Regions from separate parts of the Microbacterium sp. CCNWLW134 genome, predicted to be linked through region 2. Evidence: predicted binding sites of a transcription regulator. Region 2 holds the regulator's gene; the other holds the start of a gene.
What was found. Region 2 encodes HspR, which represses chaperone genes until heat shock. Its sites were predicted from a motif close to AAGTTGAGTCNNNNNGACTCAACTT; they were not measured.
Positions count from the first base shown of each region.

Region 1: V6S02_RS14715 (Hsp20/alpha crystallin family protein) is a predicted target of HspR. The motif match lies at 3,355-3,379, and genes of this name have one in related genera.

Region 1 covers NZ_JBAOJU010000002.1:866,171-874,907, reverse strand. The annotation lists gene V6S02_RS14730 (TIGR03885 family FMN-dependent LLM class oxidoreductase) at 1-439, opposite strand, end outside; gene V6S02_RS14725 (DUF2207 domain-containing protein) at 523-2,313, opposite strand; gene V6S02_RS14720 (MarR family winged helix-turn-helix transcriptional regulator) at 2,362-2,805, shown strand; gene V6S02_RS14715 (Hsp20/alpha crystallin family protein) at 2,851-3,324, opposite strand; gene arfA (arabinosylfuranosidase ArfA) at 3,456-4,970, opposite strand; gene V6S02_RS14705 (LacI family DNA-binding transcriptional regulator) at 5,174-6,217, shown strand; gene V6S02_RS14700 (MerR family transcriptional regulator) at 6,230-6,835, opposite strand; gene V6S02_RS14695 (DUF4188 domain-containing protein) at 6,903-7,403, shown strand; tRNA gene V6S02_RS14690 (tRNA-Arg) at 7,488-7,560, opposite strand; gene V6S02_RS14685 (asparagine synthase) at 7,646-8,206, opposite strand; gene V6S02_RS14680 (aldose 1-epimerase family protein) at 8,277-8,737, opposite strand, start outside.
Region 2 covers NZ_JBAOJU010000002.1:59,745-68,481, reverse strand. The annotation lists gene dnaK (molecular chaperone DnaK) at 1-661, shown strand, start outside; gene V6S02_RS10760 (nucleotide exchange factor GrpE) at 664-1,293, shown strand; gene V6S02_RS10755 (DnaJ C-terminal domain-containing protein) at 1,306-2,298, shown strand; gene V6S02_RS10750 (heat shock protein transcriptional repressor HspR) at 2,313-2,774, shown strand; gene V6S02_RS10745 (septum formation family protein) at 2,892-3,392, shown strand; gene V6S02_RS10740 (DUF2252 domain-containing protein) at 3,412-4,782, opposite strand; gene V6S02_RS10735 (potassium channel family protein) at 4,903-5,658, shown strand; gene V6S02_RS10730 (cysteine hydrolase family protein) at 5,682-6,254, shown strand; gene V6S02_RS10725 (hypothetical protein) at 6,685-7,545, shown strand; gene V6S02_RS10720 (hypothetical protein) at 7,741-8,337, opposite strand; gene V6S02_RS10715 (glycosyltransferase) at 8,492-8,737, shown strand, end outside.

The sequences.
Region 1 (8,737 bases), 810 kb from region 2:
GGCCGTCGTGGCTGACCTCCTCGCCTGCCAGAAGACGCCGCATCACGGTCGCGCTCTCGAGCAGACGGGCGTTGCGAACGTCCTTCTCGGGCCATTCGTCGCCGGTGACGTGCTCATTCATCGCCTCACCGCTGCCGAGCGCCGCCCAGAATCGGCCCGGGAACATCTCTCCCAGCGTCGCGATCGCTTGTGCATGGACCACCGGGTGGTAACGCTGCCCGGGGGCGGTCACGACGCCGAACGACAGTCGCGTGGTCGCGAGGGCCGCAGCCAGCCACGACCACGCGTACCCCGACTCGCCCTGGCGGACACCCCACGGCGACAGGTGGTCCGAGCACATCGCGGCGTCGAAGCCGGCGGCTTCGGCTCCTTGGACATCGCGCAGGAGCGCGCTCGGCGGAATCTGTTCGTGCGAGGCGTGGAATCCGATGACGACCATGACTCCACCGTGCCCCCCTCAGATGAGAAGCGGGAGGGGTTCCGCTTTGCCGCGGGATCGGGTAGGCCCCGGGCTGCGATGCGTCAGACGCCCCCGCCCCCACCGCCGCCGCCCCCGCCGCCCGCGGAGCCTCCCCCGCTCGAGCCGCCTGAGCTCGACGACGCCGCCGCCGTAGCGGAGAGGCTGCTGATGCCCGCCGAGAAGGCCGCGGCGTTGAACCCCGCCGTACCGACGTACCAGCCGGGGGTGTCGTCGCCGTAGTAGATGGCGAGCTGCTTCGCCCACTCCTTCTCCTGGCCGAAGACCACCGCGTACGGGAGCAGCCGCTCGTAGAGGTGGAGCATCTCGCGAGGGTCGCCGGTGTCGACCGGGCGCCGTTCGGCACCGGTCGGAGTCTGCAGCATCCGGATCCGATCGGCCTCCGCCCACTCGATGAAGATCTTCAGACCCTCCAGGTGGTCGCGCACCTCGGCGCCGGTCGCGCTCAACGGCCGCGTCGAGAGCACCGCGACCGTCACGATCGTGAGCCCCGACCCGAGCACGATGATGACGATCGGCAGCAGAGGGTCGACCGACCCTGCCAGAGCGAACACGCCGAGGAGCACGATGAGCACTCCGATCAGGAGTGCGCCGGCGATCGGCCATGCCCGCACCCGCGCCGGGATGGTGCGGTAGAGCCCCCGGCTCTTCAGCTCCTTGCGCCCCGCCGCGAGGATCTTCTGGGCCGTGCGGGAGAAATGGGTGTCGTTGCCGCCGAACTCGTAGATCTCGCCGGGTCGGAGCTCCTCGTCGAAGAGGCCTTCCAGCAGCATCCGTCCATCGCGGTCGGCGCGGCCGGCGTCGATCAGCTCCGCCTGCAGCTTGGCGCTGCCGAACCACCGCTTCTCCCCTTCGAGGATCCGGATGCTTCCGACCACCGCCTGCTCGAGCACCTCGGCCGGGATCGCCTTCGCCGTCTTGCCCAGCAGCAGCGCGCTCTCCAGGGCGTCGATGCCGGGGGGCGGGGTGAACTCCGCGATGATCGTCGGTCGCCCGGGTTCGTTCCTCAGCGACCGGCGATTGACCACGATCGCCGCGCCGAGCATACCGAGGCCGGCGATGCCGGCCACCCCCTGGGCCCACCCCCAGCCCGACGCGAGGTAGGAGTCATCGAATCGGGCGAAGGTGCCCGACTCGAATCCCACCGCGATCGTCAGCGTCTCCGTCGGTGCGAGATCACGGGCGCCGGCGGTGACGACGGCGCCCTCCCCGCTGTCGGAGACCTCGATCGGACACGTGGTTTCCGCGCCGAACCTCCCGACGTAGCACGCGTGCGCTCCGGTGAGCGCGCCGGCCAGGTCGGCAGGCACCACGAGTGTGGCCGTGACCTCACCGAAGGGTTGGCGCCACCCGTTGCCATTGACGTCCCAGTAGAACTCGTCGCTGGTGTCGGCGAAGAAGTCGGTGACATTGCGCAGGGTGTAGGTGAACACGAATGTCTGCCGGCCGGAGAGGAAGTCGTCGGCGCGAGATGTGACGATCATCCAGTTCCCGTCGGTCTCGACCTCGCTCGGCCTCGGGTTGCCCTCTTCGTCGGTGACCGAGACCAGGTCGGGAAAGGTGGGCTGACCGTTGTAATCGGCGGGGATCTCCCGGCGCAGGCCGCGATTCTGATCCTCGGGGAAGACCGCGACGAACGTCTCGACGACGCGAAGGGTGCTGGTGTCGTCATCCTCACGGCCGAGGGTGTACTCGGCGTGCATGCTCTCGAACACGAAGTCGTCGAGGTCGCCGGAGGCGGAGGCGGGCTGTGCGGAGACCGCCAGGCCGACGAGGCCGACGACCCCCAGGAGGACCGTCAGCACCGTGGCGGTGATCCGACGCGTTCGCGGCATGCGCTCAGCCTAGATGGCGGCGTCGCCGCCACCGGATACCCTGGGGCCGTGAACGATCGTCGCCTCGCCGTCGAGGCATGGGAAAGCCTCTTTCGTGCGCAGCACGAGCTGTTCGCCGATCTGGGCCGCGACTTCAGCGATGCGCCGCTGCAGCAGGGCGAGTATGACGTGCTCCTGACGGTGACCCGGGCGCCCGATATGACCGCGCGACTGCGTGACATCACGCGCCTGATGCTCGTCAGCCAGCCCTCGGTGTCGCGTCTGGTCGACCGGATGGTCGCCCGGGGATACGTCACGAAGCGCCCCGACCCCGATGATGGGCGCGGGTCGCTCGTCCGGGCGACGGAGGCGGGCGCCCGCGCGTTCCGCGACGTGGCACGGGTTCATGCCGCCCACATCGCGGAGCGGATGTCGGTGCTGAACGAGTCCGAGCTCGCCCAACTGCGCGAACTCACCACCAAGCTCCGGACGCGCGACGCCCCCGCCGAGTGAGGACCCGACGGGGGCGTCGCGAGATGCTCCGTCGACGGACGCGGTTTACTGCTCGACCGGCTGCGGGTGATCTGCCGCACTCGACGCCGAAGCGCTCTCGTGCGCCTGCAGCACCTGCGCGCCGTTCTCGGTGGCGACCTCGATCTTGCGTGGCTTGGCCTTCTCGCTCACCGGGATGGTGACGCTGAGCACGCCGTTGCTGTAGCTGGCCGCGATGCGGTCGGTGTCGATGCCCTGGCCGAGGTTCAGCTGTCGCACGAAGCTCGCGGCCTCACGCTCGCGCGTGATCCACTTCACGCCGTCACCGGCACTGAGCGTGCGCTCGGCGCGGATGGTCAGCAGCTGGCCGTCCACGTCGATGTCGACCGAGCCGGGGTCGATGCCGGGCAGGTCGGCGGTGAGCACGTAGTGGTCTCCGTCGCGGTAGAGGTCCATCGGCATGCGGCGCGGGCCGCGACGGGCGTCGAAGAAGCTCGTCGCGAGACGGTCGAGGTCACGGAACGGGTCGTACGTTGCCATGTTCGGTCTCCTTCACTGGACGAAATCCGGAACTTGAGTCAGCTTGACTCAAGTACGTCCAGGTTAGCACTCGAGGGTGGAGAGTGCTAAGTACCGCGGCGTTCGCCGTGAGCGAACGGACGGGCGGAGATTCACTCGGCGGTCAGGACCGTCCACGAGCAGGGGGGCAGGGTCAGGGCGACGGCGCCGTCGGCGATCTCCACCGAGTCGTTGGCCTTCGGCGTCACCCGGTCGGGCTGCTCGAGTGTGTTCGCAGCGTGGATGTCGTCGTCGAAGATCGATGTCGCCGTCGCGGATGAGACGCCACCTGCGAGCGCCGTGGAGTCGATCTCGAGAGTGACCTCGTTCGTGAGGCTGCGGTTTACGGCGAAGACCGTGATGGCGCCACTGTCAGGATCGATCGTCGCGACGGCGTCGACGATCGGCACCTCGCCGAACTTCGCCGCCTCGTAGGTCGGGCTGTCGAGCTTCAGCTCGAGGGCGACACCCCGCGCGAGCTGGGAGGTCAGCGAGAAGGGGTAGAACGTCGTCTGACGCCACGCCGGACCGCCGGGCTCGGTCATGATCGGCGCGATGACGTTCACCAGCTGCGCGAGGCTCGCCGACGTCACCCGGTCGGCGTGCCGGATGAGCGAGATCATGAGGCTTCCGAAGACGACGGCGTCGAGCACGGTGTACCGATCTTCGAGCAGCCTGGGTGCGACCGGCCAGTCCGCGACATCCGTGATCTTGTCGACCTCGTTGTAGCGCGACTGGTACCAGACGTTCCACTCGTCGAAGGAGATGTTGATCGTCTTCTCGCTCCGCTTCATCGCCTTGACGTGGTCGGCGGTGGCCACGACCGCCTCGATGAAGCGATCCATATCGACGCCCGATGCCAGGAAGCTCGCCAGGTCGTCGCCCTCGGGCTCGTAGTACGCGTGGCAGGAGATGTAGTCGACGTTGTCGTACGTGTGCTCCAGGACGACGCGCTCCCACTCGCCGAACGTCGACATTCCCGCACCCGAGCTGCCGCAGACGACGAGCTCGAGATCGGGGTCGACCTGACGCATCGCTCGCGCGGTCGTGGCCGCGAGCTGCGCGTAGTTCTCCGCCGTGCTGTAGCCCAGCTGCCAGGGCCCGTCCATCTCGTTGCCGAGACACCACATGCGGATATCGTGGGGTTCGGCGTGCCCGTTGGCGACGCGCTCGTCCGAGAGCCGTGTGCCGGAGCGGATGTTGGCGTACTCCAGCACGTCGAGGGCCTCGAGCACCCCGCGGGTGCCGAGGTTCACGGCGTACATCAGCTCGCCGTCGACCTTCTTCATCCACGAGGCGAACTCATCGAGGCCGATCTCGTTCGTCTCGGTCGAATGCCACGCCAGGTCGAGCCGGCGGGGCCGCTCCTCGCGGGGTCCGACACCGTCCTCCCACCGGTACCCCGAGACGAAGTTTCCGCCGGGGTAGCGGATCGTTGACACGCCGAGCTCGCGCACGAGATCGATGACGTCGGCGCGGAAGCCTTCCTCATCAGCCGAGGGGTGACCCGGCTCGTAGATGCCGTCGTAGACGCACCGCCCGAGATGCTCGACGAAGGAGCCGAACAGACGTCGGTTGATGGGGCCGACGGCGAAGTGAGGGTCGATGGTGAGGTGTGCGCGGATCATGCTTCTCTTTCGGGAAGGGCAGGTTCAGCAGGACGTGCGGCGCGGGCCGAGCATCACGATCAGCGGAATGACGGACGCGAGCGCGCTGGGGATGGTCAACATTGATTACAACGTTGTATTTACAACGTTATAGACACCATGGCATTCGCGATGCGACGTGTCAAGATGTGGGAGGAGTTCGAAAGAACGGAAGGCGGGCACCGATGGAACCGACGTTGCACGACGTCGCACGGGTGGCCGGCGTGTCCATCAAGACGGTCTCGAACGTCATCAACGACTATCCGCACGTGCGCTCGGACACCCGGGAGCGTGTGAACCTCGCCATCAAGCAGCTCGACTACCGACCGAACCTCTCTGCGCGCGGCCTCCGGTCGGGACGCACCGGCGTGATCGGCTTGGCCGTTCCCTCGCTCCGCGAGAACTACTTCGCGGAACTCGCCGACGCGGTGATCCGCGCCGCGGAGAAGCGAGGCCTCGGCGTCATGGTCCAGCAGACCGGTGGCCAGCGCGATGCCGAGATGCGCGTGGTCTCCCGCAGTCGTCCGCGCTTCCTCGACGGTCTGCTGTTCAGCCCCGTCAGCCTCGGCCAGGAGGACGCCGAGCTTCTCGCCGTCAACGGTCCCCTCGTGCTCCTCGGAGAGCGGATCTTCGGGGGACCGACCGACCACGTCACCATGCACAACATGTCATCCGCCCAGGCCGCCACGGAGCACCTGATCGAGATCGGCAGGCGCCGCATCGCCCTGATCGGGGCCGACCCGCGGCACCGCGACGACGAAGCCAACTCGGCGAATCTCCGGCTTCGCGGCTATCGCCGGGCACTCGAGCGCGCCGGCCTCCCTTTCGACTCGACCCTCGTGCGACCGACGGTGATGTCGGACTGGAACCGCGCGGGGGGCGCCGCGGCCACCCACTTGCTCGTCCAAGACGGCATCGAGTTCGACGCGGTCTTCGCTCTCACCGACACGCTGGGGCTCGGCGTGCTGCGGGCGCTCGGCGAGGAGGGACTGCGCGTACCCGACGACGTCGCCGTCATCGGCTTCGACAACATCGACGAGAGCACGTACTCCCTCCCTTCGATGTCGACCATCGACATCGGGCGGGACGAGATCGCCGCGATCGCGGTGGATCGCCTGATCGAGCGGATCTCGGAGAAGGGCGAGCGCCGGCCGCCCGAGACCTACAAGCCCGACTTCCGGGTCGTGCGGCGCGAGTCCACGGGCTTCACCATCGCCGACTCCGACTGACGTCGCGCGGCGTCAGGCGCCGTATCGCTCGCTCGAGACGATCTGTTGCGCAGCGCGACGAAGGGCCAGCAACAGTGGTTCGGTCAAGACGGTGCCGAGCACCACATACCGCACCGCGCTCTCGATCGAATCGTCCGGGATACCGGCGATCTCCGCGTCGGCGATCCGCCGCGCCGAACGGACGTAGGCGTCGAGAACATCGGTCGGCACGCGGAAACCCGCCCGCTCGAGGGTCGCGAGCGCCGCGGCGAGCCCGCCGAGCAGGCGAGGCTCGCAGGTGCCGGGCTTTCCACCCAGTCGCTCGTACAGATCCTCAGCACCGGCGGTGTCGATGTCGTCGGGCACGCTGGGGGTCACGGCCGCATGTGCGATGCCGAGCAGATCGTAGGGTCCCGCCGGCGGGTCATCGAGCGCCGCGACGACGTGGCGGATCTCGGCCACACTCACCCCTGCGGCCACGAGCGCCCTCACGACGCGGAGCCGTTCGACGTGCCGAGTGCCGTAGTCGGCCTGGGTTGCCGCCGTGCGGACCCCTTCGGGCAGCAGGCCTTCCCGCAGGTAGTACTTGATGGTCGGCACGGCGACATCCGTTGTGGCCGCGAGCTCCGAGATGCGCATATCCCTCCTTGCATTAGATAGTATAACTATCCCTACTGGATAGCGTCACTATCGAAAGGACTCCATGATGAGCAAGATCGTCGCAGGCCGCATGACGCACCGCCACGAGGGAGAACTCGTGGTCTTCCACATCGGGATGCAGATCAACCGATGGTGGCGATTCGACCAGTGGGTGCCGGTGTTCACGGCCATGCCGAGAATGCTGCGGGAGCAGATGACCGACGCGGACTCCGGGCTCCTGGGAGCGCAGCTGCTCCTCGGGGCGGGTGGGCCCTATGTCGTCCAGTACTGGTCGTCGGTCGAGAAGCTCTACGCCTACGCGTCGTCGATGGATCTTCAGCATCGGCCGGCCTGGACGGCCTTCAACCAGCGCGCCCGGAAGGCGCCGGGGGCCGTCGGCATCTGGCACGAGACGTTCCTCGTCGAACGCGCCGAGAGCATGTACGTCTCGACGAAGCCGATGGGCCTTGCCGCCGCCACCGAACATGTGCCGGTCGTGGGCCGCCATGACGGGGCGCGCGCTCGCTTCGCAGACGGGAAGACGACGTCGACCGCGGCTCAGCACTGACCGCCCGGTCGGAGCGCGAAGAGGGCCGGGGACAGCAGAAGAGGCCCCCGATGGGGACCTCTTCTTCACTGTCTCAACACAGTGCGCGCCCGAAGGGACTCGAACCCCTAACCTTCTGATCCGTAGTCAGATGCTCTATCCATTGAGCTACGGGCGCCCGCGCTCACAACCGTTTCCGGCGCGCGAGCACCACATGAGAATACCCCACCGGGCGCGGCGCCGCGAATCGAGCCGCGGCCGGGTCACGACGGGTCGCCCTCCCGCTGCCGAGCCCGCCGATGCGCCGACAGGCGCGGGAGGTCGACGAGGCGCAGGGCCTGCATCCGCGCTCCCCGCATGGTCTCGTAATCGGGGTCGAGGTCGGGACGCATCGCCTCGACCCGCAGCCGACGCTGCAGGTTCGATTCGACGTCGCCCCACGCGGCATCCCGGGCGTTCTCGACGAGATCGCGCACCGCCTCGGGGTCGTCGGCCATCTCACGAAGCCGCTTCGCGACCCCTTCGTACTGCCGGCGTCGACGGCGGAGGTTGCGGGTGTCGCGGTCGCGGTAGTCGTGCGTGCCGTCGGGGTCGGAGAACTTCCCCCACGCCTTCTTGCGCTGACGTCGGGCGAGATCGGCGGCGGCGTCCTGCTCGTCGGCGAGGGCGAGCAGCGTCGTCCTGGCGAACCGCTCGAACGGCTCGTACTGGAACGTCTCGTCGTTGGCGATCGTCTCGACGAGGATGCGATTGCGCACGGTGAGGCGGGCGGCAGCGGCGGCGATCGAGACCCCCTCGCCGATGGCTTCGGCGGTCTTACCCATCGTCACCCCCTCGCTCCCAGGCTACCGGTCGGGGCCGATCGGCCGGGAGGAGGGGCCCGTCGACGCCCGGTCAGGCGATGGCGGAGATCCGCCAGGAGGCTGCGGATGACGCGCCCGGCCCCAGTTCGATGAGACCGGCGTCGAAGTCGTAGCGGCCGGCGTTGAACGCATCGGGCGCGCAGGTCATCGGCTCGACGGCGAGGCCCAGGCGCGAGACGGCCTTGTCGGGCTTGTCGGCGGTGTGGATCTGGGCCCACGGGCAGGCCGTGTCCCAGGTCATCGCGACCCCGGTGCCGTCGGGCGCGGTCACCCGCACGGAGGCGAAGCCGTCGTCATCCCGGGCGAACCCGGTGTAGGCGTGGTCGATCTCGACCTGACCGATCCGCCGAGCACGGCGGAAGTCGAAGCGCTCGGCGCCGGCAGTCTCGACCGGCTCGAGCGAGACGGGGATCAGCCGGTCATCGGTGACGGTGAGAACGTCGTCGGCAGGGAGCTCGAGCGACCACTCGTCGACAAGTCCGGGGCCGGCGA
Region 2 (8,737 bases):
CGCCGACGACAACCAGCCGTCGGTCGCGATCCAGGTCTTCCAGGGCGAGCGCGAGTTCACCCGCGACAACAAGCCGCTCGGCACGTTCGAGCTCACCGGCATCGCGCCGGCTCCCCGGGGCATCCCGCAGATCGAGGTCACCTTCGACATCGACGCCAACGGCATCGTGCACGTCTCGGCGAAGGACAAGGGAACCGGCAAGGAGCAGTCGATGACGATCACCGGCGGCTCGTCGCTGCCGAAGGACGACATCGAGCGCATGGTGCGCGAGGCCGAGGAGCACGCGGCGGAGGACAAGAAGCGCCGTGAGGCCGCGGAGGTCCGAAACCAGGCCGAGACGCTCGCCTACTCGGTCGACAAGCTGATCAAGGACAACGACGACAAGCTGCCCGCCGACGTCAAGGAGTCGGTCCAGGCCGACGTCGATGCGCTGAAGACCGCGCTCGCCGGTGACGACGACGACGCGGTGAAGTCGGCGTTCGAGAAGCTGTCGCAGTCGCAGGGCAAGATCGGCGAGGCGATCTACTCGGCGAACCAGGCCGCGCCGCAGGCCGACGGTGCCGCCGCCGGTGGCGAGGGTGCGCCCGCGGGCGACCAGCCGTCGAACGATGAGGACGTGGTCGACGCCGAGGTCATCGACGACGAGGAAGACAAGAAGTAACCATGGCGAAAGACAAGGACGACCCCACGGTTCCCGGGCCTGACCCCGAGGACGGTTCGGCGCCCGAGTCGGCAGACGCCTCACCGAACGCGTCGGCGGACGCAGCGAGCGCAGAGGACGGCGACTTCACCGTCGACGACATCCTCAGCGCCGCCCAGTCCGCCGATGCGGCGGCAGCGGATGACACCGACGCCGTCGCCGACCGCGTCGAGGCTCTGGAGTCGCAGCTTCTCACCGACCTGAAGCGCCTGCAGGCGGAGTACGCCAACTACCGCCGCCGCACCGAGGACCAGCGCGAGATCGAGATCGAGCGTGCCAAGGGGGCCGCCGCCAAAGGCCTGATCCCCGTGCTCGACGACCTCGACCGTGCCGCCAAGCACGGCGATCTCGTCGAGGGCACGCCCTTCGCCGCCATCGCCGACAAGGTGCGGGCTGTCGTCGAGCGCATGGGCGTGGAGGCGTACGGCGCCGCCGGCGAGGCCTTCGACCCCCAGCACCACGAGGCGATCTTCCAGCAGCCGACCCCCGGCGCGACCGAGGCGACCATCCTCGAGGTGGTCGAGACGGGTTACCGGCTGGGCTCGACCGAGCTGCGTCCGGCGAAGGTCGTCGTCGCGGTGCCGGCAGAGTAGGCCGGAGACGCCATGGCCAGCCAGGACTGGTTCGAGAAGGACTTCTACAAGGTGCTGGGGGTCTCCAAGGAGGTCTCCGACGCCGATCTGAAGAAGACCTATCGCAAGCTCGCGCGGCAGTATCACCCCGACTCCAAGCCGGGGGATGCTGCGGCCGAGGCGAAGTTCAAAGAGATCAGCGAAGCGTACGCGGTGCTCTCCGACCCCGAGCAGCGTGCCGAGTACGACCAGATCCGGGCCATGGGCTCGGGCGCGCGCTTCACTGCGGGCGGCCCGGGCGCCGGCGGGTTCGAAGACGTCTTCAGCGCGTTCGGTCAGAGCCGCGGGGGTGGGCGCTACGAGTCGGCCGACTTCGACGACATCTTCGCGATGTTCAACCAGCAGCAGGGAGGCAGCTTCGGCTCGGGTCGGTTCGGGCAGCCCACCGGCGGCTTCCGCGGCTTCGGCGGCCCGACCCGCGGGTCGGATGTCACGGCGCGCACGACCATCGACTTCGTCACCGCCACGAAGGGCGAGACCATCACCCTCCAGGGCGAGGACGGCAAGCCGTTCAAGGTGAAGATCCCCGCCGGCGTCGCCGACGGGCAGCGCATCCGCCTCCGCGGTCGCGGACGTCCCTCTCCCGACGGCGGCGAAAGCGGCGACATCGTCGTGCAGGTGACGGTGCGCCCCCACCCGGTGTTCACCCGTGAGGGACTGAACCTGCGCGTGGTGGTTCCGGTGACCTTCACCGAGGCGGCTCTGGGCGCCACGATCGAGGTCCCGACGCTCGGTGGCGACCCGGTGAAGCTGCGTGTCGCGCCGGGCACCCCCTCGGGACGCGTGCTGCGCGTCAAGGGACGCGGTGTCTCGACGCAGAAGGGCACCGGCGACCTGCTCGCCGAGGTGCAGGTGGTCGTGCCCTCCCACCTCGAGGGCGCCGCGCGCGAAGCGCTCGAACGCTTCCACGAGGTGGAGCCGAAGGAGAACCCGCGGGCGGACCTCATGGCCAAGGCGCGCGGCTGACACGGGAGGGACGGATGACGGACCACGTCGACATCGACGGTGACGCGCCGATCTTCGCCATCGCCGCGGCGGCGGAGCTGTCGGGCATGCACCCGCAGACGCTGCGCCAGTACGACCGGCTCGGTCTCGTCGTCCCCGCCCGCACGCAGGGCGGTTCCCGCCGCTACTCGCTCCGCCACGTCGAGCAGCTGCGCGAGGTCGCGCGGCTGTCCGCCGACGGTATGAGCCTCCCCGCGATCGCGCGGCTCATCTCCCTCGAACAGCGCGTGCACGACCTCACCCGGCGCGTCCGAGACCTCGAGCAGCAACTCGAGATCGAGCGCCAGTCACGCCCGGGGGCGCGGGTCTTCGCGGCGGGCGCGACCGGCTCGGTCGTCACCCTGCGCCATGGCACGCGCGTGCGCCGCGCCACCGAGCTGGTGGTCTGGCGCCCGCGTCATCCGCTCTCTCCGGGCGCTCAGGACGAATCGGCCTAGCCGACACGCGCGGGGGTGCCGCCGACTCGCGGGCGTGAGCGCGCGCCTTCTAGGCTGAGGCCCGCGCCGAGATCGATCTCGGCGTTCGTCCTGTCCTCACACGTCCCCGAAAGTTCCATGCATACCTCACGCCTCATCCACCGTCTTCTCGCCGCGGGTGCCGTCGGCACCCTCGCCGTCGCTCTCTCCGGATGCGTGAGCTTCACCGCTCCCTCCACCGTGGAGCGGGACGAGGAGTCGCAGGAGGTCGTCGAAGGCGGGAACGCCGACGTGTTCGCCATCGCGGTGGGGGACTGCTTCACCGAGGTGACCGAGACCGAGATCAATCAGCTGCCGGTGGTCCCCTGCGGCGAGTCGCACGACTACGAGGTCTTCCATCTCTTCGACATGCCCGACGGAGAGTGGCCGGGCGCCGAGGCCGTCGACGCGGCTGCGGAGGAAGGGTGTCTGTCTGCTTTCGAGCCGTTCGTCGGGATCTCCTACGAGGAATCGGTGTTCATCGCAGACTCGATCGACCCGTCCGAGCAGTCGTGGGGAGACGGCGATCGCGAGATCATCTGCATCCTGTCCGACCCGTCGGGTCCGACCGAGGGATCGGCCGAGGGCACCGCGCGCTGATCGCGCGGGCTGCGCCCACTCACTCCTCGGTGCCGCGGTGGCGGCGGAACTCCTCCCAGTCCTCGTACGACAGATCGGCGTAGGCGTACGCCCACTCCACCACGGCGTCCTCGAACCGCCGCCCGCCCCCGACGTAGCCGGCGGCGGTGGCCCCCGTCGGTGATTGCCCGTGGGCGCGCGCCAGTGTCGCCGCGCACGCCATGGCGTACCAGCGGAACGGCTTGTCCTCCATCGCCTCGGCGTCGAAGCCGCCCTTCATGTCGTGGAACTGCCGCACGTAGAAGTCGCGCCGCGCGCCGGACGGCGATCGGCGGATATGACCGAGGAAAGGATCGGACACCGCCTGCAGGATGCGCTGGAGCGCGACCACCCGCCCTCCGTTGCCATAGGTGTCGATGAAGGTCGTGACCGCCTCGGGCTGCGTCACGCGCCCGTACTGCACGAGCACGCTCTCGCCGGCCTCCTTCCCCTGAAGGAGGAGCACATCGCCGTCGCCGTCTTGGAGCGCGATCAGCAGACAGCGCGTGCCGACGCTGCCGACGCCGACCACCCGAGCCGACACGTCGGCCATCGCGTACTTCTGCAGCAGGAGCCGGATGTCGACATTGACCGACAGCCGGTACTCGTCGAGGACCCGCCATGCCCGTTCCTCGTCGCCGGCGGTGAGATGGGTCATCACCGGGGGATCGTCGAGGAGCGTCACGCGGCCGTGTTCATCGGTCGTCGTCAGCTTGCGCGCGGCACGGGAACCGGTGCGTTTCTGCGCCGATCGCACCGCGCGCTCGACGACCGCCGCCGTCTCCGGATCGGTCGAAAGGCGAGCACCGAGCGCGTCGAAGCGGTCGAAGTACCGCTCGAGCGGAGACCGCTTGGCGGCGGTGCGGAGCCCCCGCTGATACGTGCGGACGGCCTGCCGCGCCGCATCCTCGACGACGGCGTCGTCGCGCGAGGTCGCGCGGCCGGCGATGACGACGCTGGTGGCGAGGCGCTTGAGATCCCACTCGAAGGGAGCCCAGGCCGACTCGTCGAAATCGTTCAGATCGAACACGAGCGTGCGCTGGGGCGACCCGTAGAGGCCGAAGTTCGACAGGTGCGCGTCGCCGCAGGAGGCGACGAGGATGCTCGTGCTCGGGCAGCGCGACAGGTCGTCGGCCATGATCGCTGCGCTTCCCCGGTAGAACGCGAAAGGACTCGCCCCCATGCGGGCGGTGCGCAGCGGCACGAGCTCCGGCACGCGATCGACGTCTTGGGCATCGAGGACGGCCATCGGGTCTCGGCCGGTGGCCACGAGCTGGGAGAGCGCGCCACGGGGCGTCCGACCCCGCTCGATCTTGCCCTCCGCCGTGTGGGCGGACAGGCCCGGGGGTGGCATCCACGGATCTCGAGGCACGGCGCCTCCTCTCACCCGGCGGCATCACCGCCTGATCAGACGGTACGGGATGGGAGCGCACGCCGCCAGCACCGGCGTGCGCTCCCGGCCGAGGCCGATCGCCGCCGTTACTGTCGTGCCGTGAGCGTCACATCGACCGGCGGACCCGCGACCCGGGCGTTGACCGCCGATCAATGGCAGAGACTCACCTATTGGCCGCTGATCATCACGTCGCTGGTCTTCATCGTCGTGTACTCGTGGCAGGTGATCGCCGACGTGCAGGGGCCGGCCTACGCCGTCGCACGGGTCGTCATCGGGGTCACATGGGTCGTCTTCGCGGTCGACTACGTCGTGCGGTTGGCCCTGGCGGATCCGCGCGGGAAGTGGTTCCGAGGTCACCTGTTCGACCTCGCGGTCGTCGTGATCCCGGCGCTTCGGCCGCTGCGGCTCCTTCGCGCGCTGACCGTCGTCAAGGCGCTCCAGCGCACGGCGGGATCCGCCATCCGCAACCGTGTGGCGATCTACGGCGCCGGAGCGGCCGCGATCCTCATCTGGATCGCCGCGCTCGCCGTCCTGGAGGCCGAGCGCGGAGCCCCCGGCGCCAACATCGAGAACTTCGGCGACGCGGTCTGGTGGGCCTTCGTCACCATCACCACCGTCGGCTACGGCGACTTCTATCCCGTCACCTGGTGGGGCCGCGTCGTGGCGGTGCTGCTGATGTGCGGCGGGATCGCGGTGGTCGGCGTCGTGACGGCGACGGTGTCGTCGTGGGTGATCGAGCGCGCGGCGGCGACCGTCGGCGACGACACCGAGCCGGCCACGCGTGGGCAGGTGCGCGAGCTCGCCCAGCAGTTGGCCGCGGTGAGCGCCAAGCTCGGCGACCCGCCCGCGCGATGACCCCGCGCACCTAGGCTGGGTCGATGGCCCCGGTCCTCGTCCTCATCGACATCCAGCGCGACTACTTCCCCGGCGGACGCTTCCCCCTGGTGGATCCGGATGCCGCAGCCGAGCGCGCCGCGGAGCTTCTGACGGCCTTCCGCGAGGCCGGGCTTCCGATCGTGCACGTGCGCCACGAGTCATCCGGTTCGGGGAGCTTCCTCGAAGCCGGGACTCCGGGAGCCGAGATCGACCCGCGGGTCGCCCCCGAGGGCGACGAGACGGTCGTCGTCAAGCATCACCCGAACGCGTTCCACGGCGCGTCCTCCCACGGCGGCCCGCTCGGCGAGGCGCTCACCGCTCACGTCGGCGCCCCGATCGTCATCGCCGGGATGATGACGAGCATGTGCGTGGACGCCAGTGTGCGCGCGGCATCCGATCTGGGCTGGAAGGTGACGGTCGCCGCCGATGCCTGCGCCGCGCCCGACCTGGCCTTCGGCGGAGTCGCCGTCGGCGGAGCCGACGTGCACGCGGCGTTCCTCGCCGCGCTCGCGAGCGCGTACGCGCGGGTCGAGCCGGTCGCCGAGGTGGTCGCGGCGCTTCGCACCCCCGCCTGACCGCCCGGGCGTCCGCGCCCCCGCGTCCGCGCGTCCCCGCGTCCGCGCCACACCCGCATCTCGCGACCCCGCCCACACCTCCCCCTCCTCGCGACCCGTCGATTCCTGCGGGTGCTGCGCTCATCGGGCCGCACTTCTTGACGGGTCGCGTTCGCACCGCGCGGCCGATGCCCGCGCGGCCGCTCATCTTCCCTGAGCACCCCGCGCGGGCGACCCGTCGATTTCTGCGGCCTGCTTGGTGGCTCAGCGGCAGAAGGTGACGGGTCACGCAGCGCCGCCAGGTGCTCGTCGACTCCTGCACAGAGAGGCGAATCGGCGGGTTGTCCACCGGCACGATTCGACGCGTCATCCGGCTTCCAGGCAGCGGGATGCTGGGGCGATGCCGCATCCGAAGCCTCTACCCTCAGCCCTTGTCGGCAAACCGTTCTCGGTGGCCGAGGCGCTTCGTGAGGGAGCGTCGCCGGGTCGACTTCGTGCGCGCGACCTCGACGCGCCGTTCCAGGGCGTGCGTACCTTCACGCGCGGAGCATCGTCGTTCGTCGAGCGCGTGCGCGCGGTGGCACCGAGGCTTCGCGACGGTGACGCGGTGAGCCACCTCGCTGCGCTCGCACTCGTCGGAGCCGACGCGATCGGCGGCGCGTCCGCGATGGTGGACGTCTGCTCTCGTGCACCCCTCGCCCGTATGCGGGCCCGTGGCGTGCGCGGACATCAGATCACCGATCGTTCCGTCCGCATCGGCGCCGCGGCCGGAGTGCCCGCGGTGCACCCCGTCGACGCCTGGTGTCAGCTCGCCTCGGACCACTCCGTCCGAGAGCTCGTCATCGTCGGCGATGCGCTGGTCCGACGCCAGAACCCGGTCGCTGATCGGGAGGAACTTCGGCGTGCCACTGCGCAGTGGAGCGGCCGCCGCGGTGCGAAGCGGCTGAGGGAGGCGGAGGCGCTGGTGCGCCATGGCACCGACTCTCCGCGCGAGACCCGGCTGCGCCTCGACGCCGCGGGGCACGGACTGCCGGAACCGGTGGTGAACCACCCCGTCTACGACGAAACCGGCCGGCTCGTCGCGATCCTCGATCTGGCTTACCCGGAGTACCGCGTCGGGCTGGAGTACGACGGCGACCACCACCGCACCGATGACGGGCAGTACTACCGCGACATCGAGCGACTCGACGCCCTCGCGCGGCTCGGTTGGCGTCACATCCGCGTGACGAGAGAGCACCGTGGCATCCGGCTGAGCCTCGTGCTGAGCCGAGTGTCCGACGCTCTCCGGGATCGCGGATGGCGGCCCGGATGACCGGCTGCGCGACCGGTCAGGAATCGTCGGTCCGGCGGGGGGTGGCCCGCAGGAATCGACGGGTCGCGAGCGCGGGGGTTGGTGGGCGCGGAGACGGGTAGACACGACCCGTCAAGAATCGTGGGCCCGCGCGCGCGTGGGCCGCAGGAATCGACGGGTCGCGCGTGCGTGGGGCGGGGGCCGGAGCGCGGCCCGTCAGGCGCGCGGCTCGATGCGCAGGACCTCGGGAGAGCCGTCGATCGTCAGGTCATCGATGACACGGATGCTGCGGGCCACCTCATCCACGAAGGGGATCACCGTCCCCACGCGCTCCCGGTCGGAGCACACCGCCGTCAGCGTGACGAGGTGGGTGCCGGTGTCCCACGTGTAGGTGGCGAACGGGGGAGTGCGAGGCTCGGGCGGAAGCGCCATCACCAGGCGCTCGCCGACACCCAGATGGGGGTTCGAGAACGACTCGGTGTCGTCGTACTCGATCGGCATCATCGCCCGCGCGGTGCGCAGCTGCGGGGTGAGCTCCTGCAGCTGAGCCATGAGGACGACGAGCTCGGGATCGGCCTTCCACACCCAGATCAGAAGCCGGCCGTCTGCGCGACGCATCAGCAGCGGTGCCGCCTGACTCATCATCCAGGCCATCCCGCGGCTTCCGGGGCGCTCCTCGGCGCCCATCGCCCGATTGGCCTGGCCCAGCAGCATCCGGATCGCCGCCTTGCGATGGCGACGCCCGCGGAATCCGAGCGAACCGGTGACGGGAACCCAGCGGTCGGGGGAGGCATCGGCCTGGAGTCGAGGCATGCCCCCAGGGTAGGCGCGCGGCCTGCGCAAATCCTCGACGCACGCACCGCCCGAGCCCCACTCCTCGGGGGAATGCCCCGCCTCGATTAGAGTGGGACCGCCGCGCGACCCTGCGCGGCGCCATCTTCCGCCGCAGAGAACAGGCACACCTCCCGTGACCACCCCCGCGACGCCCGATGACCCCACACGCTCCGACGCCGAGAAGCGACCGCTCCGGGTCCTCATCGGCTGCGACACCTTCGCTCCCGACATCAACGGTGCCGCCCGGTTCGCCGAGCGCCTGGCCGCCGGCCTCGTGGCCCGCGGCCACGACGTGCACGTGATCGCCCCCAACAGCGCCTACCGCAAGAGCCCCGCCCACACCGAGGTGATCGAGGGTGAGCCGATGACGGTGCATCGC